DNA from 4 places in the Paenarthrobacter sp. NPDC089675 genome. Region 3 is predicted to be linked to each of the others. Evidence: riboswitches for the same ligand, from Rfam matches in the RefSeq annotation. Region 3 holds a riboswitch; each other region holds the start of a gene.
The links. Region 3 has a riboswitch for S-adenosylmethionine ahead of ACIPY2_RS16040 (homoserine O-acetyltransferase). Riboswitches for the same ligand answer to the same signal wherever they lie in the genome.
Positions count from the first base shown of each region.

Region 1: linked by a shared signal. The riboswitch ahead of ACIPY2_RS01945 (aminotransferase class V-fold PLP-dependent enzyme) and the one ahead of ACIPY2_RS16040 (homoserine O-acetyltransferase) in region 3 are both predicted to bind S-adenosylmethionine.
Region 2: linked by a shared signal. The riboswitch ahead of ACIPY2_RS17820 (DUF1737 domain-containing protein) and the one ahead of ACIPY2_RS16040 (homoserine O-acetyltransferase) in region 3 are both predicted to bind S-adenosylmethionine.
Region 4: linked by a shared signal. The riboswitch ahead of ACIPY2_RS05320 (LLM class flavin-dependent oxidoreductase) and the one ahead of ACIPY2_RS16040 (homoserine O-acetyltransferase) in region 3 are both predicted to bind S-adenosylmethionine.

Region 1 covers NZ_JBIVHM010000001.1:406,392-413,628, forward strand. Annotated here, with positions in the region: gene ACIPY2_RS01920 (S1C family serine protease) at 1-575, shown strand, start outside; gene ACIPY2_RS01925 (hypothetical protein) at 572-901, opposite strand; gene ACIPY2_RS01930 (MFS transporter) at 971-2,422, shown strand; gene ACIPY2_RS01935 (metal-dependent transcriptional regulator) at 2,457-3,170, opposite strand; gene ACIPY2_RS01940 (class I SAM-dependent methyltransferase) at 3,198-3,989, opposite strand; gene ACIPY2_RS01945 (aminotransferase class V-fold PLP-dependent enzyme) at 4,093-5,487, opposite strand; SAM riboswitch class IV at 5,519-5,632, opposite strand; gene hisN (histidinol-phosphatase) at 5,778-6,590, opposite strand; gene ACIPY2_RS01955 (ribosome small subunit-dependent GTPase A) at 6,646-7,237, opposite strand, start outside.
Region 2 covers NZ_JBIVHM010000009.1:80,340-87,576, reverse strand. Annotated here, with positions in the region: gene ACIPY2_RS17835 (glutamate--cysteine ligase) at 82-1,281, shown strand; gene ACIPY2_RS17830 (O-succinylhomoserine sulfhydrylase) at 1,293-2,501, opposite strand; gene ACIPY2_RS17825 (rhodanese-like domain-containing protein) at 2,504-2,914, opposite strand; gene ACIPY2_RS17820 (DUF1737 domain-containing protein) at 2,911-3,177, opposite strand; SAM riboswitch class IV at 3,191-3,304, opposite strand; gene ACIPY2_RS17815 (NtaA/DmoA family FMN-dependent monooxygenase) at 3,480-4,808, shown strand; gene ACIPY2_RS17810 (aromatic amino acid ammonia-lyase) at 4,811-6,373, shown strand; gene ACIPY2_RS17805 (PLP-dependent cysteine synthase family protein) at 6,367-7,237, shown strand, end outside.
Region 3 covers NZ_JBIVHM010000007.1:173,473-180,709, reverse strand. Annotated here, with positions in the region: gene ACIPY2_RS16070 (1-phosphofructokinase family hexose kinase) at 1-469, shown strand, start outside; gene ACIPY2_RS16065 (class II fructose-bisphosphate aldolase) at 466-1,305, shown strand; gene ACIPY2_RS16060 (DeoR/GlpR family DNA-binding transcription regulator) at 1,329-2,129, shown strand; gene ACIPY2_RS16055 (CPBP family intramembrane glutamic endopeptidase) at 2,183-2,944, shown strand; gene ACIPY2_RS16050 (VOC family protein) at 3,042-3,680, opposite strand; gene ACIPY2_RS16045 (bifunctional o-acetylhomoserine/o-acetylserine sulfhydrylase) at 3,854-5,245, shown strand; SAM riboswitch class IV at 5,410-5,524, shown strand; gene ACIPY2_RS16040 (homoserine O-acetyltransferase) at 5,539-6,660, shown strand; gene ACIPY2_RS16035 (winged helix DNA-binding domain-containing protein) at 6,696-7,237, opposite strand, start outside.
Region 4 covers NZ_JBIVHM010000002.1:258,369-265,605, reverse strand. Annotated here, with positions in the region: gene ACIPY2_RS05335 (MFS transporter) at 1-1,433, shown strand, start outside; gene ACIPY2_RS05330 (rhodanese-like domain-containing protein) at 1,430-1,816, opposite strand; gene ACIPY2_RS05325 (LLM class flavin-dependent oxidoreductase) at 1,852-2,994, opposite strand; SAM riboswitch class IV at 3,218-3,327, shown strand; gene ACIPY2_RS05320 (LLM class flavin-dependent oxidoreductase) at 3,364-4,455, shown strand; gene ACIPY2_RS05315 (NtaA/DmoA family FMN-dependent monooxygenase) at 4,491-5,906, shown strand; gene ACIPY2_RS05310 (ABC transporter substrate-binding protein) at 5,903-7,237, shown strand, end outside.

The DNA of each region.
Region 1 (7,237 bases), on a different contig from region 3:
ATCCCTTGGGCCTGGCGGGGTCGGTGACCGCCGGTGTGGTGAGCGGCCTCGGCCGTTCCATACCCGTGAGGGCGGGGGAGCACCGCCGGGTGATCGAGGACGTCATCCAGACAGACGCTGCCTTGAACCCGGGGAACTCGGGTGGTGCGTTGGCGGATACCCGGGGCCGTATCGTCGGAATCAACACCGCGGTGGCGGGCCTTGGCCTTGGCCTGGCTGTCCCTATCAACAGGACGACTCAGCGCATCATCGCATCGCTTTTGCGGGACGGTCGCGTACGCAGGGCGTACCTCGGCCTGGTGAGCACCCCGATTCCCTTGGACGCCAGCGCCGTGGTGCGGACTGGCCAGAAGGAAGGGTTGCGGGTGGTGGAAGTCATCGCAGGTTCCCCGGCAGAATCGAGCGGCCTTCAGCCTGGCGACCTTGTGCTACGGGCCCAAGGGAGGGCCGTTTCAAGCGCCGAGAGCCTGCAGAAACTCCTGTTCGCGGAGGCGATCGGCGTGCCGTTCCCGTTGACGGTCTTGAGGGAGGGCAGGACACTGCAGCTAACCGCGGTCCCGGAGGAAATGGGCTAGCCTGCCTGACCGGGCACGTCGACGACGCCGACAAACCGGCTGCCGATGCCCTCATATTCGGTCCGGACCTCGCCGAGGAAAAGTTCAGGCAGTTCGCGTGTCCGGTGATGTCCGCAGTAAACGAAGGAGAATTCCGGCCACCACTTCTTGGGCCGGACAGCCTCCGAGTAGCCACAAACCGCACATTCCAGATGGACCCAGACGGGTCGCTTCCCGGTTCGGTTGGCGCGTGACTGCACCAGCCAAGGTGGCGGGTTGTCCTGGAGTTCGCGCAACTCCGCCTCCGGAAGCCGTGACGGGATGCCGTGACGCTGGGCCATTTCCATGGAGATATCAAGGGCCAAGGCGGCGTCACGTCTGCTAATCACCACTCAACGATACGGCAAGCGTAGGCTGTGCACATGACGGACCAAGCATCGCTGGCGCCCAGCACCCCATTGCAGCGCCGCGTCCTTGTTGTCGCCATTGTGGCTTCCTTCATCGCCATTCTTGACGGCTTTGTGGTGAACCTTGCGCTTCCTGCGATCGGCCGGGAGCTCGGTGGCGGCCTGGTAATCCAGCAATGGGTGTTCGACGCCTATTTGCTGACACTCGGCGCCCTGATCCTGGTGGCAGGCTCCCTTTCGGACCACTTCGGCAGGGCGAGGATCCTTGAGTGGGGACTGGCTGGATTCGCCTTGACGTCGGTCATGTGTGGACTGGCCTGGAACGGTGAAGTCCTGGTGGTCTCACGGGCACTGCAGGGAATAGCCGGCGCGCTGCTGGTGCCCAGTTCCCTGGCCATGATCGTGACGTCGTTCTCGGGGCCTGCGCAGTCCAAAGCCATCGGTCAGTGGTCCGGGTGGACGAGTGCCGCGGCAATTGTTGCGCCGCTGATCGGGGGAGTGTCCGTGGACCTGTTGTCGTGGCGGGTCATTTTCTTCATCAATGTCATACCCGCGGCCGCCATCTGGCCGATGCTTGCGAAGCTGCGCTCATCCGACGCTGCGAGGGACAAGAGCAAACGAATCGACTATGCCGGCGCTGTCCTTGCCATGATCGGGCTGGGTGGGCCCGTCTTCGCGTTCATCGAACAGGGGCGGGTTGGTTGGGGCAGCCCGCAGGTTTGGTTCCCTCTGGTCGCCGGTGCCGTAGCGCTGGCATTCTTCCTCGTTCACGAAAACAGGACGCCGGAACCCATGCTGCCGCTGCGGCTCTTCGCCATCCGGAACTTCGGGTGGGGCAACCTCTCCACGCTCGCCATCTACGGGGCGATTTCCCTGGGCTTCTTCGCCCTCGGCATCTACCTTCAGCAAGTGGGCGGCTTGGGGGCCACGGTGGCCGGGATCGCCCTCCTGCCGGGCACCGTGATCCTGATGCTCTGTGCATCCTATTTCGGTGGCCTGGCCGGAAAGTATGGTCCCCGGTGGTTCATGACCGCAGGTCCGCTGCTGTGTGCCATCGGTTTCCTGATGTCTTTGTCCATCCAGGAACCCCTCAACTACTGGACCCAGGTTCTTCCCGGCCAAGTGGTCTTCGGCGTTGGCCTGGCCACTTTGGTGGCACCCCTGACCGCGGCCATCCTGGGTGCCGTCCCTCCGGATGAGGCTGGTATCGGCTCCGCGGTCAACAACGCAGTGGCGCGGATTGCGGGCTTGATCTGCATAGCCTTTGCGGGTTTGATCGTTGGTCCGGTCTTCACGAGGGAAGGGCTGTACAACGCACTGCTGGTCACGGCGGCCCTGTTCGCGCTGGGAGCGGTGACTTCCGCCGTCGGGATCCGCAACCAGGTTGGGGAAGCAGCAGGCACCGCGGGTGAACGGGGCGGACTGCACGACGACGGCGGCCCGGCCGGGCAGCACGCCTGACGGCGCGCGCCTGACCGCTCGAATGGCGGCCGGGTCACTGGCCCGAGAGAACGCAGCCTTCGTGCGCTTCTGTGCTTTGCACCCAAAGGGCTGACGTAATCTCATCGGCGAGATCGAACTCGCGGCGCTGTGGACCGCTTCCTATCCGGACCACCAGTGCACCGCCAAATGGCCTCCGGCCCACTACTTCCACGCGCGCGTCCAGCGTGATTTCTTCGGCGGCGAGGTAGCGCAACAGGTCCGGGTTCTCGTCGCTGATGCGTGTGATCCGTCCTGAGTGCCCTTGGTCCAGTTCGATCATCCGGTAGGCGTGCGGCAACTCGACGGAACCATCGGAAGAGGGAATCGGATCACCGTGCGGGTCCCGGAGGGGGTGTCCGAGCTTGGCGGACATCCGCTCAATGAAGGTGTCCGAAACAGCGTGTTCAAGCATCTCGGCCTCGTCGTGGACTTCATCCCAGCGGTATCCCAGTTCTTCAACAAGATACGTCTCGATCAGGCGATGCCTGCGGACCATGGCCAGTGCCAGGCGCATGCCGTCGGGTGTCAGGCGGATGGCGCTGTAGGGTTGGTGGTCCACCAAGCCCTGGTCCTTGAGTTTGCGCACCATCTCGGACACCGACGAGTTGGCGACCCCGAGGCGCTGCGCAAGCTGGGAGGACGTAATGGGCTTGTCCTGCCACTCCGTGAAGGAGTAGATGACCTTGACGTAGTCCTCAATGGAGGAGGAGGGCGTACCGGTCTTCACAGCTCAAGCCTACAGTGGCAGGCGGATTCAGGCTTTGCGGGCCCGCCACGTCTGCGTCACGTATGGCAGGCCGAGCTCCTGGCCGGGGGCATGGCCGAGGTGTTCGTAGATGTACCACTCGAGGTTCGCCAGCACTTTGGCGCGGGTGGCCTCGCTTGCGCGGAGGTAGTAGCTGCGTGACTTGGTGAGTTCCATGATGTCCCGGGGCGTCAGGGGGTCTTCCCATTCGGTCACGTGAGACTCCAGACTGGTGAATTCCGGACCGATGGAAGGCCGGAAACCCGGTTTGTGGACATCGCCGGCATGCATGATGCGTGAAAGGCGGTGGACCCACGGTATTGAAGTGTCGAGTTGGTTCCAGATCAAGCCGAGGACGCCTTGCGGGCGAAGGATACGGGCGATTTCCGTGCTCGCTTTGAGGGGATCGCACCAGTGCCAGGCCTGGGCGACGCTGACGACGTCGTAAGCCGACTCTGCCAGCCCGGTCACCTCAGCGGTACCTTCCAAGGCCAGCTCCACCTCGGGGCAGGCCTTGCGTAATTGTGCGAGCATGTCGGCCGAGGGGTCCACGGCGGCTACGTGCAGTCCGCGGTCGATCAGGAGTCTGGTGAATTTTCCCGTGCCGGCTCCGAGGTCGGCAGCAGCTTCGGCTCGCGCAGGCAGGAGCCAGTCCACCGAGTCTGCCGGGTATCCCGGGCGCACGCGGTCGTAATGCTCGCCGCCGTCCTGGAAACTCTGCCCAAGTTCCCGCCGCCGATGTGCGTGCAATTTGGGCCCCCCGGGGCGGTGGCTTGCTTTTGACGCGCCACGGGAATGCATGGACAAGCACAGCTCCTTCAGGGTAAATCCAGGGGATTGACCCTACGAATTTACCGCAAGGAAGTGCGGGGAAGGCTCACCGGAGGTCGGCTTGGACGCTTGCCTAGTCCACCGTGCAGGGGGCAGCGCCGGCGGTACCGGGCGTGTTGGGCGCCCACTCCGGATAGCTGCGGTGGTCGTTGGCCGGAACCCAGCGGCCCTCGTCCACCACGTAGTCCCAACCGAGGCCTGTGCTCTTGAGCTCCCGGATGCCTTTGAGCAGCCTGGTTGCGTCTTCCAAGCGGGAGCCAACCCCGAAGCTGGCGCGCAGCGAACCCGAAGGAAGCCCGAGCCTCTTGAGGAGGGGGTGCGCGCAGAAGCGGCCATCCCGGAGGCCCACGCCGTGTTCCGCCGCGAGATAGGCAGCCACGAGTCCGGCGTCGAATCCTTCGACCGAAAAGTTGACCACGCCGATCGTGTCCGTCGAGTCGCTGAAGATCCGGTGCACTGTGACACCCTCGATGGCCTCCAGGCCTTCCACGAGGTAGGTGCGGATGGCGCTTTCATGCTGGTGCCACGCCTGCTGGTCGAGCCCGGCAAGGACCTGGGTTGCGCGGGCCAGTGTTGCTGCTCCCAACACGTTGGGGGAGCCGCCCTCGTGCCGGGCCGGACCGGTGGCCCAGCTGACGGAATCGAGCCGGGCCTCACGGACTGCGCCGCCACCGGCGAGGTGCGGCGTACCGGCGTCGAGCCAGTCGGGACGGCCAACCACAACGCCTGCACCGAAGGGCGCATACAGCTTGTGGCCGGAGAAGACGATGTAGTCGACGTCGGCTTCGGCGATGTTGATGCGGCGGTGCGGTGCGAGCTGGGCTGCATCTACAACAATCCGCGCTCCGAATTCGTGGGCCAGGGACGCCAGCTCGGCAATGGGCAGGATTTCACCGGTGACGTTGGAAGCACCTGTCACCGCCAACAGGGAGACGCCGCCCTGGGCCAGCTCGTTACGGAGGTTTGCGATGGTGGTGGCCAAGGTGGGTGCCGCGACAACGCTGCGGTGGGGAACACCCTGCCATGGCAGCAGGTTGGCGTGGTGTTCGATGTCCAAGTAGAGGACCTCGCCGGTGGGCTCGCCATTGAGGTGCGGCAGGCAGCCTGCCAGCAGGTTCAGCGAGTCAGTGGTGTTGCGGGTGAAGATCACTGAATCATCCGGGCGGCCGCCGACGAAGTCGCGGACGATGTTCCGGGAGTTCTCATAAACGGAGGTGCTGATCTGCGAGGCAAAACCCGCGCCGCGGTGAACGCTCGCGTAGTAGGGCAGGACCTCGTTCAGGTACGCCGAGACGATGGTCAGCGCCGGCGCGGAGGCGCCGTAATCGAGGTTGGCGTAGCGGACGTGGCCGCCCTGGATCAGCGGAGCCTGGAGTTCCGCGCCGGTTACGGCTGCGAGGGGCCGGACCGCGGGGCCTTCCTCCGCGATGGAAGGCAGGGTGGTGGAATCGAACGTAACTGTGCTCATGTGACCTCACTCAGGAGGGACCCCTCGAGGGGATCCGCGCTTGCCGTATCCGTTCCGGACCGGCCTGGTCGTCACCCGGGGCACCCCACCGCGAATGGAGGGTTGCCGGCCAGCAAACCGGGGTTTAGCGCTGGCACTCGTGACCTGTAAAAGAGATTAAGGCACCCCGCACGCCCGGCACAAAGCCGTCCAGTTTATTAAGCGGATTGTTACGCGAGGGGCGCAAATGGCGCTTTTGGCGAATAAAGTGCGGCGGACACCCCACAAGAAGGGCGCCCGCCGCCGATTATTCAGAGAAGATCGTCAATGCCCGGATTGAGTCTCTTAAGGACTTCCGAGTGCAGGATCGAGTTGGTCGCCAGGGCGTTTCCGCCGAACGGGCCGTCTTCTCCTTCCAGCGAGGTGAACCGGCCACCCGCCTCGGTGACGATCGGCACGAGCGCAGCCATGTCGTACAGGTTCAATTCGGGTTCGCAGGCGATGTCCACCGCCCCTTCCGCAACCAGGCAATACGACCAGAAATCGCCATAGGCCCTGGTCCGCCAAATATCCTCTGTGAGCCCCAGGAATTCATCGAGGTTTCCGCGTTCCTTCCAGCCGGACAGGCTTGAAAAGGACAGGGAGGCATCTGCCAGCTGCGAGACGTTGGATACTTTCAGCCGGGTGGCGGAGGCGAGCGAACGCCCGGTGTAGGCGCCCATCCCCTTCGCGGCCCACCAGCGCTTGCCCAGGGCCGGGGCGCTGACGACGCCCACCACTGGTTCGCCTTCGTCAACGAGCGCGATGAGCGTGGCCCACACCGGCACGCCCCTGACAAAGTTCTTGGTGCCGTCGATGGGGTCGATGATCCAGCGGCGGGAACCGTGCCCGCTGCTGCCGAACTCTTCGCCGAGTACGGCGTCGCGGGGGCGCGAACGCGATAACTGGCCGCGGATGGCTTCCTCTGCGGCTTTGTCGGCATCCGTGACGGGGGTCAGGTCCGGTTTGGTTTCGATCTGCAGGTCCAGGGCCTTGAAGCGGTCCATCGTCTGTGCGTCCACAGAGTCTGCAAGGACGTGGGCCAGCCTCAGGTCATCGTTGTAGCTGGAAACGGATTGGGTCATGCCACCAAACTATCGTGAAACGTTCGCACGGCCGGGACGTGTTGCCGCCCGGCCTTCAGTTCACGGTGCCAAGTTCCTTGGTTTCCTTTGCTTCGAGGCGTGGATCGGCCCCCAGCAAACGCCTCAGCGAGGCAAGCCTGGCCACGCCGGAAGGACCCGCGTGTCCCTCAATGACCCAGGCATCCAAGCCGCAGTTGATGGCATTGGCATCATGTTTGCACCCGCGGTCGCAGGCTGCCGTGCCAGGTTCAAGGTCCGGGAAGGAGTGCAGGATCCGGTCCGGATCCACGTGCGCGAGCCCGAATGAGCGGATGCCGGGCGTATCGATGATCCAACTGCCGGCGGGTGCATCGGCCAACTTCAGTGCCAGTGCGGACGAGGAGGTGTGCCGTCCGCGGCCGGTGACCGCGTTGACACCGCCGGTGGCGCGTTCAGCGCCGGTAAGCGCGTTGACCATGGTGGACTTGCCAACCCCGGAATGCCCCAGCATCACGGTGACTTTCCCGTCGAGGTGGGACCTCAGACGCGAGACCGCATCACTATCCAGTCGGGCGGACAGGCCGTCGTCGGAACGCGCGTCAATCCCGGAAGCCTCTGCGTCTGCTGTTCGGCTGATGATGATCGGGAAGTCGAGGCTGAGGTAATTG
Region 2 (7,237 bases), on a different contig from region 3:
ATCGTGGGTTCGTCTGGGCTCGGGTCCGAATGATCCGGCAAATTTCCGCCGCGGCCAGGACTGAGCGGGGCAGAATGGAGCATGCGCACATTTGGGGTAGAGGAAGAGCTGCTCATCGTCGATCCTGTGACGGGCCAGCCCCTGGCCCTCGCGGATGCGTTGCTCAACGGTTCTGATCGCGGGACGGGTGCGGCCGGCAACACCGGCTTGAGCCACGAACTCAAACTCGAGCAGATCGAAACCCAGACGCGACCCTCCCACGGTTACGCCGAGCTGCTTCACCAGATCCGGCGGGGCCGCGCAATGGCCGACGACGCCGCCCGCAAACACGGCGCCCGGATTGCCGCGCTGGCGACGTCGCCCTTGGCTTCTCCCACACACACCACCCCGGATCCGCGCTACGCCGAGATGCTGGAGCGCTTCGGGCTCACCGCCCACGAGCAGCTGACCTGCGGCTTCCACGTGCACACTTCGGTGGAATCGCCGGAGGAGGGCGTGGTGGTGCTGGACCACATCCGGGACAAGCTCGCAGTCCTGACTGCCATCAGCGCCAACTCCCCTTACTGGCGCGGGCAGCCCACAGGATTCGACAGCTACCGCACCCAGGCCTGGAACCGTTGGCCCACGTCCGGCCCGTCTGCGGTGTTCGGTTCGCTGACGTCCTATCGGCGCATGGTGAGCCGGCTCCTGGACACAGGGGTGCTCCTGGATGAGGGCATGATCTATTTCGATGCCCGGATTTCCCGCGCGCACCCCACGGTGGAAGTGCGCGTTGCCGATGTTTGCCTGCGCTCTGAGGACGCCGCATTGATTGCGGTTTTGGTTCGGGCGTTGGTGGAAACGGCCACGCGGGAAATGTTCGACGGCGTGGAACCCTCCTCAGTGCCCACGGCGCTGCTTCGCATGGCGAGTTTCCAGGCCAGCAACATGGGCCTGCGGGGGGATCTCCTGGACTTCGGCGACTTCCGTCCGCAGCCTGCCGCCACCGTGGTGTGGGCGCTGGTGGATTACCTGAGCCCGGTATTGGACGAGCAGGATGAGCTTGGACTCGTCAAGACCGGCGTCGCGGACATCCTTGAGCGGGGCAACGGGGCATCCGAGCAACGCGAGGCGGCCAGTCGCTTCAACGTCACCACCGGGGGTGCTGAAGGAAGCCCGCCCGCGCCTGAGGCGTTGGCGGCCGTGGTGGGACATGCCGTGCAGGTGACCACACGGGGAGCCTCAAACGACGCTGTGAAGGACCCCGACCCGGTACTGTCCAGGGTCCGGCGCGGCGCCTGAGGCTGCCGGGATCAAACCTGCTTGAGGGCCTTTTCCAGGTCCAGGATGAGGTCGTCCACGTCCTCCAGGCCCACGGACAAGCGGACAACGCCATCCGAGAGCCCGATCGCCGCACGTCCCTCCGGGCCCATGGCCCTGTGGGTGGTGGTGGCCGGGTGGGTGATGAGGGACTTTGAGTCGCCCAGGTTGTTGGAGATGTCGATGACCCTCAGGCCGTCGAGCAGTGCGAACGCTGCTTCCTTGGCGCTGCGGCCGCCGGAGGGAGAGAGCTCGAACGTCAACACGGTGCCGCCGGCCTTCATTTGCTTGGTGGCCAGCTCGTACTGCGGGTGCGATTTCAACAAGGGGTACTTGACCCAGCTGATGGCGGGCTGCTGCTCGAGCCATTCGGCGATCTTCAGCGCCGACGCCGAGCTGTGGTTCACGCGCAGCCCGATGGTCTCCAGGCCCTTGGTGAGGACCCAGGCGTTGAAGGATGAGAGCGAAGGGCCGGTGTGCCGCATGAGCTGCTTGACCGGGCCGTCGATGTATTCCTTGGTGCCCAGGATCGCCCCGCCCATGACGCGTCCCTGGCCGTCAATGTGCTTGGTACCTGAATAGACAATGACGTCGGCGCCGAGGTCGCCGCAGCGCTGAAGCAGCGGGGTGGCGAAGACATTGTCGACGACGACGGTCGCCCCGGCGGCGTGCGCGAGTTCGCTGACGGCCGCGATGTCCACGATTTCCTGCATCGGGTTGGACGGCGACTCAAAGAACACTGCAGTGGTCGGTTGGGAGAGCGCCTCGCGCCACTGATCAAGGTCCGGCCCGTCCACGAAGACGGTCTCCACGCCCCAGCGCGGCAGGATCTCGTTGAGGATCACAAAGCAGGAGCCGAACAGGGAACGCGCCGCAACCACGCGGTCGCCGGCAGCCAGCAGGGCACCCAAGGCGGTGAAGACCGCAGACATGCCCGACGCCGTCGCAAAGCATGCCTCGGTTCCTTCGAGCAGGCGGAGCCGCTCCTGGAAGGTGGCGACGGACGGGTTGCCGTAGCGGGAGTAGACGAAGCGCTCGTCTTCGCCGGTAAACGCACGCTCTGCTGCTGCGGCGGATTCGTAGACGAAGCCGGAGTTCAGGAACACAGGCTCGGCTGTTTCCTGGAAGTTGGTACGGTCAAGGCCACCGCGAACGGCCTGGGTATCAGGGCTCCAGCCGGCGGCGTCAGGATTGAAAGTCACTTTTAGTCGTTCCCCAAGTTGGTAGGCAGGCCGCGGTTCTTCCATCCGTTGACGGTTCGTTCGCCGTAACGGTCGGGTTCACCCTCGAAGCCTTCAAGTACGTTGTAGGCCGTGAAGCCGGCCTGGGTTGCGGCCGTGGCGGCGGCAACGGAGCGCTGGCCGGAGCGGCAGATGAACACAAGCTCTACGCCGTCACCTTCGGGAGCCTGCTGCTGGAGGTCTTCGATGAACCGGGAGTTCGGGATGCCGCCTGCGAGGTTCCACTGGATAAACAGGGGATCGTTCTCGGTGGCTTTGGTGTCCGGGATTCCGATGTGGGCCCATTCGCCCTCGGTCCGGACGTCCACCAGGATGGCGCCTTGTTCAAGTTTGGCCCACGCGTCCTGCGGGGTCAGGTCACCGGCGTAGCTCATGCGTGCCCCTCGAATGCTTCCTCGTCCTCGTAGTTCTCGAGCTTGTCAACGGCGCTCGCCACGGCGGCATCCGCATCGGCAACAGCGGCCGGCAGGATGACGGCCTGGGCAACGATGACGGTGGTGCCATTGAAGGTGGCGGCCGGGCTGCCGTGGAGGACGTACCCCTCGGCCAGGGCGTTGCTGATTCGTTCGCAGAATTCGCGGGTGTCCGGGCCTGTGATCAGGCGGTAGGACAGCTTTTCTTCAGTGGGTTCAGGCATTCGTGGTGCTCCTCAGTCACGCTTGCAGTTCGATGTGTCGAATACGCCGAGTAGTCACCTGAGGCACCCCGCCGCGGGAGAGGGTTGCCGACCAGCAAGTCAGGGCTTAACGCTGGTGCTCATTACTCAAGAAAAAAGTAACATCCACAGCCGTGGCGCCGCATTTGGTGACATTGCCGCCGTCGTCATGTTGCGTAACCGGTGCCTCCGGGAACCCCTTGGAACGGGGCCCAAATGTGACGCCGCGGGAGCATAATTGACGCAGTACGACCCCCTGTAACTTCGCATGAAATCAGGTCGCGGTGAACGGACAAGGCAGTTCTACACTCAAGCCCATGCTTCATTTTGGTTGGTTCGTGGGCCACGGATTCGGTGTCCAGGGCTGGGGAACTCCCGGATACGGACTCGGCTACGACTGGAAGAAACCCGCGCTGTACCAGGAGGCTGTCAGGGCATTCGAGCGATCCGGGCTGGACCTGTTCATCATCGAGGATTCCCTGACCGTCCCCGATACCTACGGTGGTACGGCCGAGGTTTCCCTGGCCCATGCCTCCTTTGCGCCCAAGCACGATCCCCTCGCGTTGGTCCCGTACCTGCTTTCTGCCACGGAACACCTGGGCATCGTCCCGACCGTCAGCGCCTCTTTCTACCCGCCCTTCACGGCGGCCCGCCTCCTTGCTACGCTGCAGCACTTCTCCGAGGGGCAGCTCGGCTGGAACGTCGTCACCTCGGGCAGCGACCTCGCCGCGCAGAACTACGGGCTGGACCAGCAGATCGAGCACGACCTCCGGTATGAGAAAGCGGAGGAGTTCGTCGACGTCGTCAGGCGCCTTTGGCGGAGCTGGGAACCCGGCGCTGTTCTTGAGGATGTGGAGGGCGGCAGGTTTGCCGACCACACCAAGGTTCATCCCATCAACCATGAGGGCGATTTCTTCAAGGTCCGCGGGCCTCTGAACACGGCTCCCTTGCCCGAGGAGCCGGTCCTGGTGCAGGCAGGTGCCTCGCCCAGGGGGAAGGCGTTTGCGGGTGGGCATGCCGACGTCGCGATTGCCCTGGCCCGCGGTGCGGACGGGATGAAGGCGTACCGCGATTCCATCCGCGCCGAGGCAGCGAAAGCCGGCAGGAACCCCGACGACGTCAAGGTGCTTTTCGTTCTCAAGCCCACCGTTGTGGGCTCTCCGACGGAAGCGGAGGAACTGCGCGCCCAGCGCCGTGAGCTCACCCAGCGCGACATCGACAGCCAGCTCAACTCGATCTCATACCTGTCCGTGATCGACTTCAAGCAATTCGACCTGGACGCCCCGCTCCCGGAACTGAGCACCAACAGCAACCAGGGCACTTTGGAGCACTTCGCCAAGGCAGCCCCTCCTGGTTCCACGCTGCGGCAGATCCTGCAGGCCCGCAGCGGCGGAGCCGGGGACTCGATCATCGGCACGGCAGGCGAAATCGCGGATTACCTCGAAGAGACCGGAGCGGCTGTGGGCGGGGACGGCTTCCTCTTCTCCGGCTTCGTGGACCCCGTCACCGTGCACGGCGTGCTGGACAAACTCACTCCCGAACTGCGCCGCCGCGGCCTGTTGAGGAAGAGTTACGGCAACGGGGGCTTCCGGCAGAACCTCCTGGACTTCTGACCATGGCGTCCGACCCCAAGGAACTGGTGATCGGGACGGCGCCGGTGGCGGTGAGCCGGCTCGCCGCTGCCGCCCTGGACGAGTCGTTTCACGTGAAACTCAACCATGATGCGTTGACTTTGATCGAGCGGTCCCGGGAAGTGGTGGAGCGCACTGCGGCTTCAGGAGAGCGGGTGTACGGCCTCAATACGCTCCTTGGCTCGGGCCGGGACACCTTCGTGGAAGACAAATCGATCCTGGACTACCAAGTGCAGGTGGTTCGGTACCACAACAGCGGCGTGGGCGACTATCTGGATCCAGCCACCGTACGGGCAATAATCCTTGCGCGACTGGTGGGTTTCAGCCGAGGCGGCTCCGGCGTACGTCCGGAAACCGCGCGCTGCTACGCCGAACTCGTGAACCGCGGCGTCCGCCCTGCCATTCCGGCCGAAGGCTCGGTGGGTTCCTCCGACCTCACCCAGCTTGCCGCCGTCGCAGCCGTTGCCATCGGGGAGGGAGAAGCCTTCGACGCGGAAGGCGCGCTGGTTCCCGGAGCCAAGGCGCTCGCCGACGCCGGCCTGCAACCGCTGACCCTCGCCGCCGGAGAAGCGCTCGCCCTCGTCAGCGCGAACGCGTACTCAGTTGGAGCCGGAGCGCTCACCTTCGTGCGCCTGCGGCACTTGGCCAGGCTTGCCGACGTCGCGCTCGCTTTGTCGTTGGAGACCATCGCAAGGTACGACGACGGCGGAAACCTCAGTCCCTTTTCGGCCGCCATCCAGGCGGCCAAGGCAGTGGACGGGCAGCGGGAGTCCGCCGACGCTGTCAGGCGGCTGTTGAGTGGCGGGTGGTTGGAGGACGTTCGCCCCGAAGTGTCGGTGCAGGATTCTTTGTCCTTCCGGGCAGCGCCGCAGGCACACGGGGCTTTCCGGTACCTGGTATCGCAACTGGGAGCTGCGCTCGAGGTGGAACTGAACGGACGGGGCGACAACCCGCTGGTGGACTTGGACTCCGGACAAATGGTGTCGGGCGGGAACTTCCAAGCGATGCAGGTGGCCCTCTCCTTTGAAAGCCTGCGATTGGCCCTGGCACACGTGGGGATCTCCAGCGAACGCCGCATCGCCAAGCTTTATCCGCCGCAGAGGTCCATCCGGGCGAAACACCTTGCGGCGGCGGCCGCAGGCTCAGGCCTGGCACAGGAGGAACTGCCCGGCCTGCTCTGGTACTCGGCCGCCGGCTTGCTGGCCGAACTGAAATTCCTGGCCGCCCCCGCGACGCTGGGCGCGCCCACCCTGTCAGCCGATGTGGAGGACCACTCCACGCTGGCGCCGCTGGCGCTGCAACAGCTTGAAAAGTCCTTGGACGCTGCGGAAAAGCTGCTGACCATCGAGGCGTTGACGGCTTCCTTCCTGCTGCTGGAAGCGGGAGCTGCGCAGCCGCTGGGAAGGGGGACCGGCGTCGTTGTCGGGAGGCTCGCCGACCTGCTGGCGGACCGGCCGCCGGCTCCCCAACTGGTGGAACGCGCGAGGTTTGCGCTGCGGGACGTCGTTGAAGCGGCCGGGCTTGGGGAAGGTGGGAGCGAATGGTGAGCGCAGCAGCGCGCAGGCACGGAATGCATGCCGCAGCGGAGGTTCCGGACGGGCTGGATGTCTCGGTGTTGGACAAGGTTGGAAACACGCCCCTGGTGAAGTTGGAGCATCTTGGGCGTGGCCTGGGCAGCAGCATCCACATCAAGCTCGAATCCGAGAATCCAGGCGGCTCCATCAAGGACCGGACAGCGCTGAGCATGGTCCGGGCCGCGGAGCGTTCGGGAGAGCTGCAACCCGGAGCCACCATTGTGGAGAGCACGTCCGGCAATACGGGAATCGGCTTGGCGCTGATCGGCCGACTCACCGGGCACCCTGTGGTTGTTGTAACCGGGGATACGATCTCCCAGGAAAAGCTCGCAGCACTGCACAGCTATGGGGCGCGGGTGATCCTGACCGACTGGAACGCGCCATCGGAGTCGCCCGAGAATGCACGTGCCGTTGCTGCCCGCATCACTGCCGAAACCCCTGGCGCCTGGCGTCCAATGCAGTTCGACAACCCGGCGAACCCCCTTGCGCATTACCAGGCAACCGGCCCGGAAATCTGGGAGCAGACCGGCGGGCTGGTAACCCACTTCGTGGCGGGTGTCGGCACCGGCGGAACCATCAGCGGGAACGGCCGGTACCTGAAGGAGCGGGTGGCGGAGGAACGCCCCGGTGGCCATCTTGAAGTGGTGGGCGCCGACCCGTACGGCTCCGCCTACAGCGGGGGCCACCCCGGCGAGATTCTGGTGGACGGTGTGGGCAACTCGTGGCCGCAGGCGGAATGGCCCAAGATCTTCGACCGCTCCATCGTGGACCGCTTCCTCCGCATCCCCAACGACGAGGTCTACACCGTGGTCCATCGGCTGCTTGACGAGGAAGGCC
Region 3 (7,237 bases):
GCACGACGCCGGCATCCCGGCAGTCGTCGACACCTCCGGTCCGGCGATCATCGCCGCAGCCCGGGCGGGTGCAGATGTCCTCAAACCAAATCATCACGAACTCATCGAAGCCACCGGAGAGCGAAGCCTGGAAACCGCAGCGTTGTCCCTGATCGCACTCGGTACGCGGACCGTCCTCGTCAGCGCCGGCGCCGACGGCATGCTCGCCTTCGACCACGCCGCGCCAGGGGGCTACTGGAGCGCGCGCCTCCCGGCTCCGCTGAGTGGAAACCCCACAGGGGCGGGCGACGCCGGGGTGGCAGCTGCCGCCGTCGCACTCGCCGAAGGCGTGACGGAGCCACGGGAGATCCTCCGGCGAGCCACTGCCTGGTCGGCGGCCGCGGTGCTCATGCCCGCCGCCGGCGAGATCTCGCCGCGATACACGGAACTTCAAGACCAACTGATCATGACTTGGAAGGAGACCCGGTGACCCTCGTCAACACGCGGGAACTGATGGACAGGGCCGCAGCTGAAGGCACCGGACAAGGCGCGTTCAACGTAATCCATGTGGAGACAGCCGAAGGGCTGGTGGCCGGAGCCGAAGCCGCCGGCGTGCCACTGATCCTGCAGATCTCCGAGAATTGCGCCAAGTACCACGGTGGTCTAGAACCGATCGCGCTGGCCGCCCTGTCGATAGCGCGGAATGCCGCCGTCCCGGTGGCCCTCCACCTGGACCATGCCGAGTCCGAAGACCTCGCCCTTGCTGCCGTGGACCTTGGGTTTGGCTCGGTTATGTACGACGGCGCGCATCTGCCCTACGACTGGAACGTGGAAGTTACCCGCCGCGTGGCCCGGTATGCCCGGGAAAGGGGAGTGTACGTCGAAGCGGAATTGGGCAAAGTGGGCGGCAAGGACGGGGCGCACGCTCCGGGGGTGCGGACCGACCCGGCCGAGGCGACGGCCTTCGTGGAAGCGACAGGAGTCGATGCGCTCGCAGTAGCGGTTGGTTCCTCCCACGCCATGACGGAACGCAGTGCCGCGCTGGACCTGCACTTGATCACCAGGCTGAAATCGGCCGTGGGAAAACCCCTGGTCCTCCATGGCTCCTCCGGCGTCACAGACGAGATGCTCGTAGCTGCTATTGCCGCAGGTATGACTAAAATCAACGTATCCACACATTTGAACGGGTTCTTTACCCGCGCCGTCCGTGAGTACCTCGATGCCAACCCTGCAGTGGTGGATTCCCGGAAGTACCTCAAGGCCGGCCGGGACGCCCTGATGCTGGAATCTGCACGTATGCTGACGCTGTTCGCCAAAGCGAAATAGCTGGACCACGCGAAAGGCTTGTCATGACCCGCACCGATCGGCTGACCGCCATCCTCGACCTCCTCGCCGAATCCGGCCATGTTGAGGTCGAGGACATCGTGACGCGGCTCGGCGTGTCGCCTGCGACGGCCCGGCGCGACCTCGACAGCCTCGCCAAGCAGCGCCTCCTCAGCCGGACACGTGGCGGAGCCACTACCGGTTCGGTCGCCTACGACCTGCCCGGACGCTACAACCGTGACGACCACGCCGAGGCCAAGCAGGAGATCGCCCAGGCCGCGTCGGCCCTGATCCGCCCCGGAGCAGTGATCGGCCTCAGCGGCGGAACCACCAACACGGCCCTCGCCCAGTTGCTTTCCACCCGCGAGGACTTGAACGCGCCATCCAACCGTCCAACGCTCACTGTGGTCACCAACGCCATCAATATTGCCTCCCAGTTGGCGGTGCGTCCGAACATCAAGATCATGGTCACGGGCGGCATCCTGAACCCCCGTTCCTATGAGCTCGTGGGACCCTACACGGACGTCATCATGCAGAAAGTGGCCTTGGATATCGCCTTTATCGGAGTCAACGGTGTGGATCCGGAACTTGGGCCAACCATTACTGACGAGGGCGAAGCCATGGTGAACACCGTCATGGCCAGACGCGCCACGGAGTCCTACGTGGTTGCGGACTCCTCCAAAGTGGGCAGGCGCTCCTTCGCCGCGATGGCCGGATATGACTTCCGGCACCTCATCACGGATTCCGGGATTACCCCCGAGGATCGCGCAGCCTTCGAGGCCAAGGGCACCGAAGTCATCGTGGCCGCTGCCGGAGTTGCAGCCTAGCTCCGGAGTGCGGTTCCCGGCCAAGTGGCAGGAACTGCAGGCAAGATAGGAACATGCTCCTAGCCTCCCGCCGTCGCCTGCGCGCAGAAGTCCTGATCGTGCTGGGCCTTTCACTGGGCCAGTCCGCCGTCTACTCGATCGTGCAGCTCCTGGACAAGCTGACCCGCGCGCCGCTCTCGGAGGCTACCTCCACGCTCAACAGGTCCCAAAGCACCCGCGAGTATTTCGACCTCACCTACCAACTGCTGGACATCTTCTTTGCCCTGGTTCCGGTGGCATTGGTGTTCTACTTCCTGTCACAACACGCTGCCGCGGGATCGGCTTCCCCCTTCGCCCGGCTGGGCTTCAACTTTGCCCGGCCCGGCAAGGACCTGCTGCACGGCGTGGGCCTGGCCGCGCTCATCGGCATCCCCTCGTTGGGGCTCTATGCGGCGGGCAGGGCGTTGGGAATTACCACGGCGATCCTTCCGAGCGGACTGGACGCATACTGGTGGACGGTCCCTGTCCTCGTCCTTTCGGCGGTGCGCCATGCGATCGTGGAGGAAGTGATCGTGGTGGGCTACCTTCTGGACCGGTTCGGGAAGTTCGGCTGGAGCACACCACTGGCAATACTGGTCAGCGCCGTACTGCGGGGCAGCTACCACCTGTACCAAGGCTTTGGGCCGTTCATTGGCAACGTGGCCATGGGGTTGGTCTTTGCCTGGCTTTACACGAAGACCAAGCGGGTCATGCCGCTGGTCATTGCGCATGCAATGCTGGACATCGTGGCGTTCGTCGGCTTCAGCCTCTTCGGCAAGGCAATCGGCCTCGGCTGACCCGGTTGGGGGATCGCCGCTTAAATGTATTCGGCCGCCATCCCTGGGTGACGTCATTGGCACCCGCTGATGGCGGCCGAAGTTTATCCGGAGTGTGTCAGATGGTGACAGCTCCGGAGGCGGTCTCGAAAGTGACGGACATGATGCCGGGCGTGCCGTGGGGAGCCATCCACTGCACGGCAACGTCCTCCAGCGGCTTCTCAACGGGCTCACCCAGCCATTCAGTGACGCGTTCCGCCGAGCCTGCAATGGTGAGGCTGGACATCTTGACGTCGCTCTCGTAGACCTTGGACGGGTGCAGTGAGGGGTCGCCCTCCCACTTGAGCAAGTACGGCACTTGGGGGTCTGCGATCAGGCCGAGGATGCCGATTTGCTGCCACACGAGTTCGCGGCCGTCCGGGAACTTGCGGTTGCCGGGTACGGCGGAGCGGCCGAGGCGCTCTTCGAAGGGAGCGAGGTCGTCAACGGCGACGCACCAGCCCATCCATCCACCGCCGGCCGCCGAGCGTGCCCGGACTGCCTGGCCGAAGGGTGCCTTGTCCGAGGCAGGGTGGTCCAGGACCTCCACTACTTCAAGGTATTTGTTGTCCGCCAGGGGAATGATCATGTTCCGGGTGCCGAAGCGCGGGTGCACTCCACCCCGGACCGCGTCCACTCCCAGTGCTGCGGAAATTCGTTCGGTAGTGGCCAAGAGGCCATCTTTTTCACAAGCGTAAGAGACGTGATCCATGCGCATGGCTTCATCTTGGCACTTTGTGATTCGGGTCTCAGCTAAGTCAAGCCTAACCGAGGTGGGATGTTACCCAGGGGTCGCCGTCGAGGTCACGGGGGGACCAGCGGATGTCGCCGAAAGTCCCAAAAATACCGTCTTCGTCATAAAGCTGTGCAATACGCAGGCCGCTTCCTAGACTGGCCGCAGTTCGAAGCACTCACAATCCACCGAACCATGCGCGCTGCGCTGACGCAGCCGAGAAGGAGAATGCCATGTCCCAGGGATGGTCTTTCGAAACCCGACAGATCCACGCCGGCCAGGAGCCGGACGCCGCTACCGGAGCGCGGTCGCTGCCGATCTACCAGACCACGTCGTTCGTTTTCCCGAGTGCCGAGAGCGCAGCGAACCGCTTTGCCCTGGCCGAGCTTGCCCCCATCTACACCCGGATCGGCAACCCCACGCAGGACGCCGTCGAGCAGCGCATCGCGAGCCTCGAAGGAGGCCTTGGAGCATTGCTGCTCAGCTCCGGCCAGGCCGCTGAAACCTTCGCCATCCTCAACATCGCCGAAGCCGGCGACCACGTGGTGGCCAGCCCCAGCCTGTACGGCGGAACCTACAACCTCCTGGCCCACACGCTGAAGAAGTTCGGCATCTCCGTGACGTTCGTGGAGGATCCGGACAACCTTGAGCAGTGGCGGAACGCCGTCCAGCCGAACACCAAACTTTTCTTCGGCGAAGTTGTTTCCAACCCGCGCCAGGACGTTCTGGACATCGAGGGCATCGCCAACGTGGCGCATCAGGCCGGCGTGCCCCTGATCGTGGACAACACGCTCTCCACTCCATACCTGATCCGGCCCATTGAATGGGGCGCGGACATCGTGGTCCACTCGGCCACGAAGTACTTGGGTGGGCACGGTGCGGCGATTGCCGGTGTGATCGTGGATTCGGGAAACTTCGATTTCAGCCTGGACCCGGAGCGTTTCCCGAACTTCAATACCCCGGACCCCAGCTACAACGGGCTTGTCTACGCCCGGGATCTCGGCAAGGACGGCGCGCTTGGTGCCAACCTCTCCTACATCCTCAAGGCGCGCGTGCAGCTGTTGCGGGACCTCGGTTCGGCAGTCTCGCCGTTCAACGCCTTCCTCATCGCCCAGGGCCTGGAGACCCTGAGCCTGCGCGTCGAACGCCACGTTGCCAACGCCACCAAAGTGGCGGAATGGCTGGAAGCCCATGACGACGTCGAATCCGTCGCCTACGCCGGGCTGCCCTCCAGCCCCTGGTACGACCGCGGACGGAAGTATGGTCCCCGCGGCACCGGCGCCGTGGTTGCCTTCAACATCAAGGGTGGCGTCGAGGCGGGCAAGCGTTTCGTGGACGCCTTGGAGCTGCACTCGCACGTGGCCAACATCGGCGATGTCCGTTCGCTGGTCATCCACCCGGCGTCCACGACGCACAGCCAATTGAGCGTTGAGCAGCAGGCAGTGGCGGGAGTTACTCCCGGCCTGGTGCGGCTGGCCGTGGGAATCGAGCACATCGACGACATCATCGCCGACCTCGAGGCCGGCTTCCGCGCAGCCAAGGGCGCCTGACAGGTCCCCTTGCCGAGCCCTTGCGGGCGCCGCCCGGCCCTGACGATTATTCGCCGGGCGGCACCCGCGGGTGCTTCTTTCTGAACGAAGCAGCCCAAAACCGTCACACTGCTGTCACATTCTTCGCCAGAACAGCTGTGTTCTTCCTAAACTCTTAGTCATTAGGTCATGAGTGCCAGTGACAGCCCCGGCTTGCTGGCCGGCAACCCTCCTCCGCGGTGGGGTGCCCCGGGTGAGGACCTGGCCTGCCGCATGAAAGGCGGCGGGCAAGCGCGAGGTTAGGTGTCAAAGGAATGACCATTACTGCTACTGCCCTTCCCACATCGGAAGAAAAAGACGGAACCGTCAAGTACGCCCACATAGGCCCGCTCCAACTCGAAGCGGGCGGGTTCCTTCCCGACGTCGTGCTGGCCTACGAGACCTGGGGGCGGCTGAATGCAGACGCCTCGAACGCTGTCCTGGTTGAACACGCTTTGACGGGCAGCACCCATGTGGCCCGCGGTGCAACCGAGGAAGAGGGCTGGTGGGAGCAACTGGTGGGCCCGGGCGCCACCATCGATACCGATCGATTCTTTGTCATCTCCATCAACATCGTGGGTGGCTGCTACGGCAGCACCGGGCCATCGTCGCCGGCGCCGGATGGCCGGCCTTGGGGCTCGAGGTTCCCGCTGGTTACTTTGCGTGACACCACGGAGGCAGAATCACGCCTCGCCGATGCCCTCGGTATCCAGGCCTGGCACGCCGTCCTGGGCGGTTCCATGGGCGGCGCCCGTGCCCTTGAGTGGGCCGTGACGTTCCCCGAGCGGGTCAAGCACTGTGCCGTGGTTTCGGTAGGTGCGTACAGCACGGCGGAGCAGATCGCTTTCGCGCAGTCCCAGACCCTGGCCATCAGGCAGGATCCGAACTTCAACGGCGGCGACTATTACCACGGTGCCGCACCCGAGGCAGGACTGGCCCTGGCCCGGCGGATCGCCCACATCACGTACCGTTCGGCGCTGGAACTGGATTTCCGCTTTGGCAGGGAAGCGCAGCATCAGGAGACTCCGCTTGCCGCCGCGGTGCTGGGGGAACGAGGCCGTTACCAAGTGGAGAGCTACCTCGACCACCAAGGCACCAAATTGGTGCGGCGCTTCGACGCCAACAGCTACATCGCCATCACCGAGGCACTCATGAGCCACGATGTCACACGTGGTCGCGGCACCTTGGAGGAGGCCCTTGGCCGGGCAACCGCGGAGTTCTTCATTGCCGCAGTGGACTCGGACCGTTTGTATTTCCCTGCCCAATCCCGCGAACTGGCCGCAGCGCTGCCGGGAGAGGTGCCCGTGCATGTGATCGAGGCACCCATTGGCCACGACGGTTTCCTGACGGAAATCGGGCAGTTGTCTGCCCGCCTTCGTGAGGCCTTCTTCGCCTGAGCGGGGCCTCGGCCCGAGCTGACACTCACTGTGCCTCAGGCCAGCCTTGCCTCCACGCCCAGGAACCTGCCGTAGCGTCGGACCTCCGCGTTGAGGGCTGAGCGGACCGGGGGAGTGGTTGGCTCATTCATCCGCACGTCGAGTTCGCAGGCGCCCCCGGAAAACGTGTGGCGCCATGAGCCGGCCAGCCTGCCATCGAGCAGCACCACGTGCATGGGGCCGCCGTTCTCCGGAATGTACGGAGCCACGCCGCCAAGGTAATGCCTGGACTGCGAATAGCCCATGACGTACTCGTCATAGCACTGGATGAGGTCCACGCGCGGAGCCGAGGGATCCCGGAGATCCACGGTGCCGGCCGCGTCCGCTTCCAGAAAATACTCCAAGCCATCGATCGTCGCGGAGTGCAGCGCGCCAGGGGAGAGGTCATGGGCAACGGCCAGTCCGCGTTTCACATCCTTCATGGTCAGTCCCGACCATGCTGCGCAGTCCTTCACGGTGGCCGGTCCGCGGCTGCCGAAGTAGCGCAAGGCCAGCCGGCCCAATGCGTGGTCGCGTTCGGCTTCATCAAGGGTCGGGG
Region 4 (7,237 bases), on a different contig from region 3:
TCCACGCAGACTCCGGGTCCGTCCAGTGGATCCTCGCGAGCTACTCCCTGGCGTTCGGTGTCGCGCTTGTTCCTGCTGGCAGGCTCGGTGACATCGTCGGCAGGCGCACCCTCTTCATCGCAGGTATCGCCGTCTTCGGCGCTTCGAGTTTGCTGGGCGGACTGGCCACGGACCCGTCGTGGGTGATCATGGCCAGGCTTCTCCAGGGGCTGGGCGCGGGCACGCTGAATCCCCAGGTCCTTGGTTTGCTGCAGGACATTTACACCGGCCACGACCGGGCCAAAGCCCTTGGTGCCTACGCCGCTGCGGGCGGTTCGGCCGCGGTGTGTGGCCCGCTGATCGGCGGGTTGGTGTTGTCCCTTGGCGACCCGGCGACCGGCTGGCGCATCCTGTTCCTGGCCAACGTCCCGCTGGTGCTGATCCTGGTCCCGCTCGCCTTAGCGCTGCTGCCCAGGACCACCCGCAGTAAGGGAGGCAAGACCTCCATCGACGTCCTCGGTGCCCTTCTCCTGGGCGGTGTAGTGGTGGCCTCCCTCATCCCCACAATTTACGGCGCGGGCATGGTCGCGGTGACGTCGCTCGGAATCGGGGCCGCTGCGCTCCTTGCCTTCGCGGGCTGGGAAGTCCTCTACCACCGCCGGGGCAAGACACCATTGCTCAGCGGCGCACTCGCCACCTCCAAGGGATACGCGCTGGGAACGGTTGTCGCCCTGTGCCAGTTCGGCGTCGGCGCAGGAATGGCCGCCGTAACGTCCTTCTACTTTCTTTCGGGCACGGGCATGGCACCCCTCGCCGCGGCAGCAATCCTCGCCCCGCAGGCCGCAGGAATGCTCCTGGCCTCAACCTTCAGTTGGCGTTACCTCGCCCGATACGGACGCGCCGGGATCGTCTTCGCCCTCCTCGCAAGCCTGGCCACCCTCGTGGCCAAGGACGTGTTCGTCCAACGCTTCGACTCCGCCACAGCGGCACTGGCGGTCGCCGTCGTCGGTCTCGTCCAGGGCATCGCGACCGGCCTGGTCGTTGCACCCAACCAGGCCCTGACACTCGGGCACGCACCATCCGGGGCCGCCGGCGTCGCAGCCGGTTTCTACCAACTCAGCCAGCGCTTCGCCGCCGCGCTCTGTTCAGCTGCCGCGGCGGGCATGTTCCTGCAGGCACAGGGCGCCGTCACGGGCGGAGCAGCGAAAGAATCCTTCCACCACGGTATCCTCCTGTTTTGCATCCTGCTGGGGGCCGCCGTAGTGGCTGGCGGTCTCGATTGGTTCCGCGAGGTGCGCGCCGCCAGCCCCGAAAACAGAAGTGCCGTCGTCGTACCTTCCGTAGCGGAAAGCACGACGACGGCAACGGAACCGCTGGTGCAGGGCCCGGTTTCCGGAAGTACGACGGCGGGAGGAACCCACCGCTCGGACGTCACCGAACCCGTGGACGCCTAGGCGGATTCAGCCGGAGGTGCGGCAGGTCCTGTGGTGGGAACGCCGGCGTCGCGGAGGGCGGGGAAGCCGCCGTCGACGTGAACGGCGTTGTGGTAACCGAGGACTTTCAGCTTCTCCGCCACAGGACGCGAGCCGTTCACGGAACCGCAGAAGACCACGATCTTCTGGTCGGTGCCCGTGACCTGGGCGAGGCGGTGGGCGGATTCAGGAGCGAAGTCCTCCTCGACATGTTCGCGGTTCACCACCACGGCACCGGGGACGGCACCTGTGCTGGCGCGTCCACCTTCGCTGCGGACGTCGATCAGCAGGACGCCCTCCTGGATCAGGGCAGCAGCTTCCTCGGCGGTGATGAGCTGGGTGTCTTCCTGGATTTCGGTGGTCATTGGTGCTCCTTTGTTGTTTGGGTGAGTGGACAGGTTTAGAGTCCCCAGGACTCGGCGAGCAACTGGTAGGAGTTCTCGCGGTCTTCGGGGTCGTGGGCAATGGTGGTGATGAGCAGTTCCTGTGCACCGGTGGCACGTTGGAGGGTACGCAAGCTTTCGGTGACCTGCCCGGGAGCGCCGATGAACCGGGTGTCCAGGCGGTCCTTGATCAGTTCTTCGGCGTCGGCGTCCAGGGTGAATTCCGCTGCGTCGTCGGGTGAGGGGTAGGGGATAGCTCCTTGACCGCTGCGGATGCCGTGGACCCACTGGGCGTAACCACGGCCAATACGGCGGGCGCTGAATTCGTCGGGTGCAACCAGGACATCTGCTGAGACGATGACGTGCGGTTCCTGCAGCGTTTCTGAGGGCTTGAAGTGGGCACGGTATTCGGCGATCGAGTCCAACACTGTCGCGGGAGCCACGTGATAGTTGGCTCCGAACGGCAGGCCCAGTTTGCCCGCAAGCCTGGCGCTGGGACCGGCCGTGGAGCCGTGGATCCAGAACTGCGGAGACTGGCCCAGGGCGGGAGTGGCCGTGACTTCCTCACCGTGCCTGGTCCGGTATTCGCCGGTGAAGAAGCCGATGATGTCCTGGACGTCGTTCTCGAAATTGTCCGTGTCGCCCGGGAACCGGCCCAGGAGTTCGCTCTGCAGGCGGAACTTCCGGGGAAGGACGGCGCCGAAGATCGGGCGGGCGGCGGGGACGACGAGTCCGTCCACAACGCGCTCCGCGGACTGGGCTTCCCCTGATGGCGCGGGTTGGCCCGGCGCCGGTTCGCTCGGCGACTTGGGCGGACCGGAACGGCCAAAACCCAGATCCAGGCGGTCCGGGAACACCGCAGCCAGCGTTCCTATGCTCTCCGCGATCTGCAACGGGCGGTAGTTGCCCAACAGCGTGGCCGCGGTGCCTACCCGGATCGTCTTTGTCGCCGATGCCACGAGTCCGGCCAGCACATGCGGGGCGGAACCTGCAACGCCTTCGTTGAGGTGGTGTTCGGCCAGCCAGTAACGGGAGTAGCCGGCGGCTTCGGCGGCGACGGCCAAGGCAACAGTGCTGCGCAGCGCGTCGCCGGAGCTCTGGTTGGCTGACACCGGGCTGAGGTCAAGGACTGACAGGGGAATCACGGAAGGCTTCGGCATGTGACGACACTACGGAGCGGAAGGGACGCACCAAAGCCCGTTCGTCACCCGGCTCAACTGGACTCAACGCAGCTCAACCCGGCGCAATGGAAGGTCACAAGAGCCTGCCTATCCAGCGGAAAATGACGAACTTGGCAGCCGCTTGACGCGCTGTTTCCTGCGTTGACTCCCCGCGTCAGGGCCGTTTGTACATTCCTTGGAGCTGCTCCTAGATTCAGTTCCAGGTCAAGAGTCAGCGCGCCAAGGACCGGCTCGCGCTGCGGCAACCCTCAGGCATTAAGTGGCGGGGTGCTCCGGAAACAGACCTGGCCGCGCTCGCGGCAAGTGAATGTCAATCCGGCCGCGCCGCGGCCCGTGAAAGAGAGAAACATGCCTTCCAAACCTGAATTCCGTTCGCGTGTTGTTGCCTTGGAGCTCGACGGCGATGGAGCCCACCCGGCCGCCTGGCGAAAGGCCCTTCATGATCCGCAGGCACTGTTGGGGGGCCGTCGGATCCGTGAGACCGTCCAGGCAGCCGATATCGCGGGGTTCCATGTAGCAACCTTCAAGGACAGCCGGGTGGTGGACAGAGGGACCACCGGAATCCCGAGCCGCATCGACGCCATCCAGAGGGCAGCCTTCGCGGCGCCGATCACCCGCTCGCTTGGGCTGGTCCCCGAAGCAGGCACGCTTTTCACCGAGCCGTTCCATGTCGCCACCCAGCTCGCCAGCCTGGATTATTCCTCCCAGGGACGCGCCGGCTGGCTGGTAAACGCGGACAACCTGGTGGAGGAAGCCCGTTCCGTGGGCCGCTCGACCCTGCCCGCGCATGAAGTGACAAGCGAAGCAGCAGATGTGGTCCAGGCCAACCGCAGGCTCTGGGACTCGTGGGAGGACGACGCCGTCATCCGTGACGTTGCCACGGGCCGCTACCTGGACCGCGACAAACTGCACTACGCCGACTTCGAAAGCGCACGCTTCTCGGTGAAGGGACCGTCCATCATCCCGCGTCCACTTCAGGGCCAGTTGGTGGTGTTCGCCCCCACGGAACTGATTCCCGCCGTCGAAGCCGACGTCGCCTTGGTCTCTGCGGACACTGCCGATGAGCTCGCGCAGGCAGCCCAGGCGGCAGCGGCATCAGGTGCGCAGCGGACGTTGGTTGAGCTCGACGTCGTCCTGGACGCCCGCGGGCAGAGCGCCGCCGAGCGGCTCGCGGAGCTGGATGCCCATGAGCGATGGGTGGGCGGAGCCCGCTATGTGGGAGATGCCCAGGGGCTGGTGGAACTCCTCACCGCCCTCTTCGCAGCCACCGACGGCGTTCGCCTCAAGCCCGCCGTCCTGGATATCGACCTTCCGGAGCTGGCGTACAAGGTGCTGCCCGGACTCCACAAAACCGGACTGGTGACGCCGCCAACGCCGGGGACCACGCTCCGCGAAACCTTCGGGCTTCCCCGCCCGGCCAACCGCTACACAGCGGCCTGAAAACGCCCCCTGACAGAGCCAAAGAGAGCATATCCATGACCAAACAACACCGCATCGCAGGCAACGGGCAGATCCAGTTCGGAGTCTTCTTCCAGGGCGTCAACCACACCACCGTCTGGAAGGACGAAGCCAGCGGCTCGCAGACGGACTTTGAATCCTTCCGCCGCGTCGCCCAGACGGCAGAGCGTGGCCTTTTCACCGCGTTCTTCCTTGGCGAAGGCCTCCGTCTCCGCGAACACCTGGGCAAGATCCACGACCTCGACGTCGCCGGCCGCCCGGACGCGCAGACTGCGTTGGCCTCTCTCGCAGCCATCACCACCAATATCGGGCTGGTGGCTACCCAGAACACCACCTACAACGACCCCGCGGACCTCGCCCATCGCCTTGCAAGCCTGGACCTGTTGTCCGGCGGCCGGGCTGCGTGGAACATCGTCACCACGGACAACGCCTGGACCGGCGCCAACTTCAGGCGCGGCGGGTTCCTCAAGCACGAGGACCGCTATGTCCGGGCCGAAGCGTTTGTCCAGGCGGCCAAGGCAATTTGGGATTCGTGGGCTGACGGCGCAATCGCCGGGTCCCGGAATGACCCACGCTGGCTCCGCGAGGACAGCATCACCCCGGTACAGCGCAAGGACCAGAGCTTCGACGTCGAGATCACCGGCCGGCTTCCGCGTTCCAGCCAGCACCACCCGGTGTTGTTCCAGGCCGGTGATTCCCCGGACGGCCGTGACTTCGCGGTCCGGAACGCCGACGTCATCTTCTCGGCACACCCGGAGTTGGAGGACGCGAAGAAGTTCCGCGAAGACATCGTTGCCAGGACCCTCAAAGCGGGACGCCCGGCCGATGACGTGAAGATCTTCCCCGGCCAGGAGTTCATCCTTGGCGCCACTGCTGCCGAAGCCGAGGAAAAGCACCAGTGGGTCCGCTCGCAGCAGGTCGGTCCGGAAACCGCGATCGCGTACCTTGAGCAGTTCTGGGGCCGCACCCTCACCGACTACGATCCCGATGGGCCGCTCCCGGACGTCGACCCCGTGGTGGATGTCACCAATCCCACGCGCGGCAACGCCTTCCACGGCAAGAGCGCCAAGGAACTCGCGGCCCAATGGCGTGCGGAAGCCGAAGAGAAGGGCCTGTCGATCCGGCAGTTCGTTGCTGCCCGCTCCCGCCTCAACGGCCGCGGCCTGGTGGGCTCCTATGACGACGTCGCGGACAAGCTCGCCGAATACGCCCACGCAGGAGCCGTGGATGGCTTCAACATCACCCCGTGGATTGTTCCCTCCGGCCTGGACGACATCGTGAACGAGCTTGTCCCCAGGCTCCAGGACCGCGGTGTGTACCGCACGGAATACGAAGGCAGCAACCTCCGCGAAAACCTCGGGCTCCGCGGGCCCCTCACCCGTCGCGGATCACTCACCAGCACCCAACCCGCAGAAAGCGAAAACGTCGCATGAGACTCCCCAAACCTTCCGCAGCCCGCAGCGGTAAGAAGCCCGCCGCCGTCGTCAGCGTCCTGGGAGCCATTGCGCTCCTGGCCTCCGCGTGCGGTGGAGGGGCCGACGCCGGTGCGCAGCAAAGCGCCGCGGCCTCGCCGGTGGCGGGCGGGAACCTGAATTTCGCGGTCTCCGTGGACCGTGGCTGCATCGACCCGCAGCAGGTAGGCAACAACGACGCGATCGCGATAGCCCGCCAGACCGTGGCCTCCCTGACCTCGCAGGACCCTAAGACCGGCGAAATCGTCCCGTGGCTGGCCGAGAAGTTCGAAAACAACGCTGACGCCACCAGCTTCACGTTCACCCTGCGCACCGGTGCTACCTACGCGGACGGCTCGGCCATCGACGCGGCGTCGGTCAAAACCAACTTCGAAGCCATCAAGGCACTCGGCGCCAAGGCAACCCTCGGCTCCACCTACCTCAGCGACGTCAGCGCCATCACCGTGAAAGACCCGCAAACCGTGGTGGTGGACTTCTCCAAGCCGAACGCGCAGTTCCTCCAGGCAACATCCACATTCACGCTGGGCCTGTTGTCCCCGGCGTCGGCCAAGCTCTCCGAAGCAGACCGTTGCGCCGGAAAGTTCGCGGGTTCGGGTCCCTTCAACGTCAAGAGCTACACCGTGGACAAGGAAGCCGTCCTGGAACGGCGCGCAGGCTACAACTGGCCGTCCGCCACCAACAGCAACAAGGGTGAGGCCTACCTGGACTCGGTCACGTTCAAGATCATCCCCGAGGCGGGGAACCGGACGGGCAGCCTGCAGTCCGGCCAGATCGATGCCACGGCGGCCATCTCCGCGGCGGACATCCAGCTGTTCAACGGCAACGGATTCTGGAACGAAACCCGCGCCAACCCGGGCGTCGTCTACAACCTGTATTCCAACGAGTCCAACCCCAAGCTGAAGGAAACCGCAGTACGCCAGGCCATCTCCAAAGCCATCAACCGGGAGGAGATCACCAAGACCCTCCTGACCGAGGCGGACCAGCCGGCCAAGGGCATCCTGTCCCACACCACGCCGTACTTCAAGGACTACGGCTCGCTGCTGGCGCACGATCCGGACGGTGCCAAGAAGCTTCTTGACGACGCCGGATGGAAGCCGGGTGCCGACGGCATCCGGGAAAAGAACGGCGAGAAGCTGTCCTTCAAGGTCACGTACTGGCAGTCGCCCAAGGAAGTCCTGGAGCTCGTCCAGCAGCAGCTCAAAGCCATCGGCGTGGACCTGCAGCTGAAGTTCACAACGATTGCCGATGTCACGGCGGCCCAGGCGGACAAGACTTATGACTTCTCCTACGGC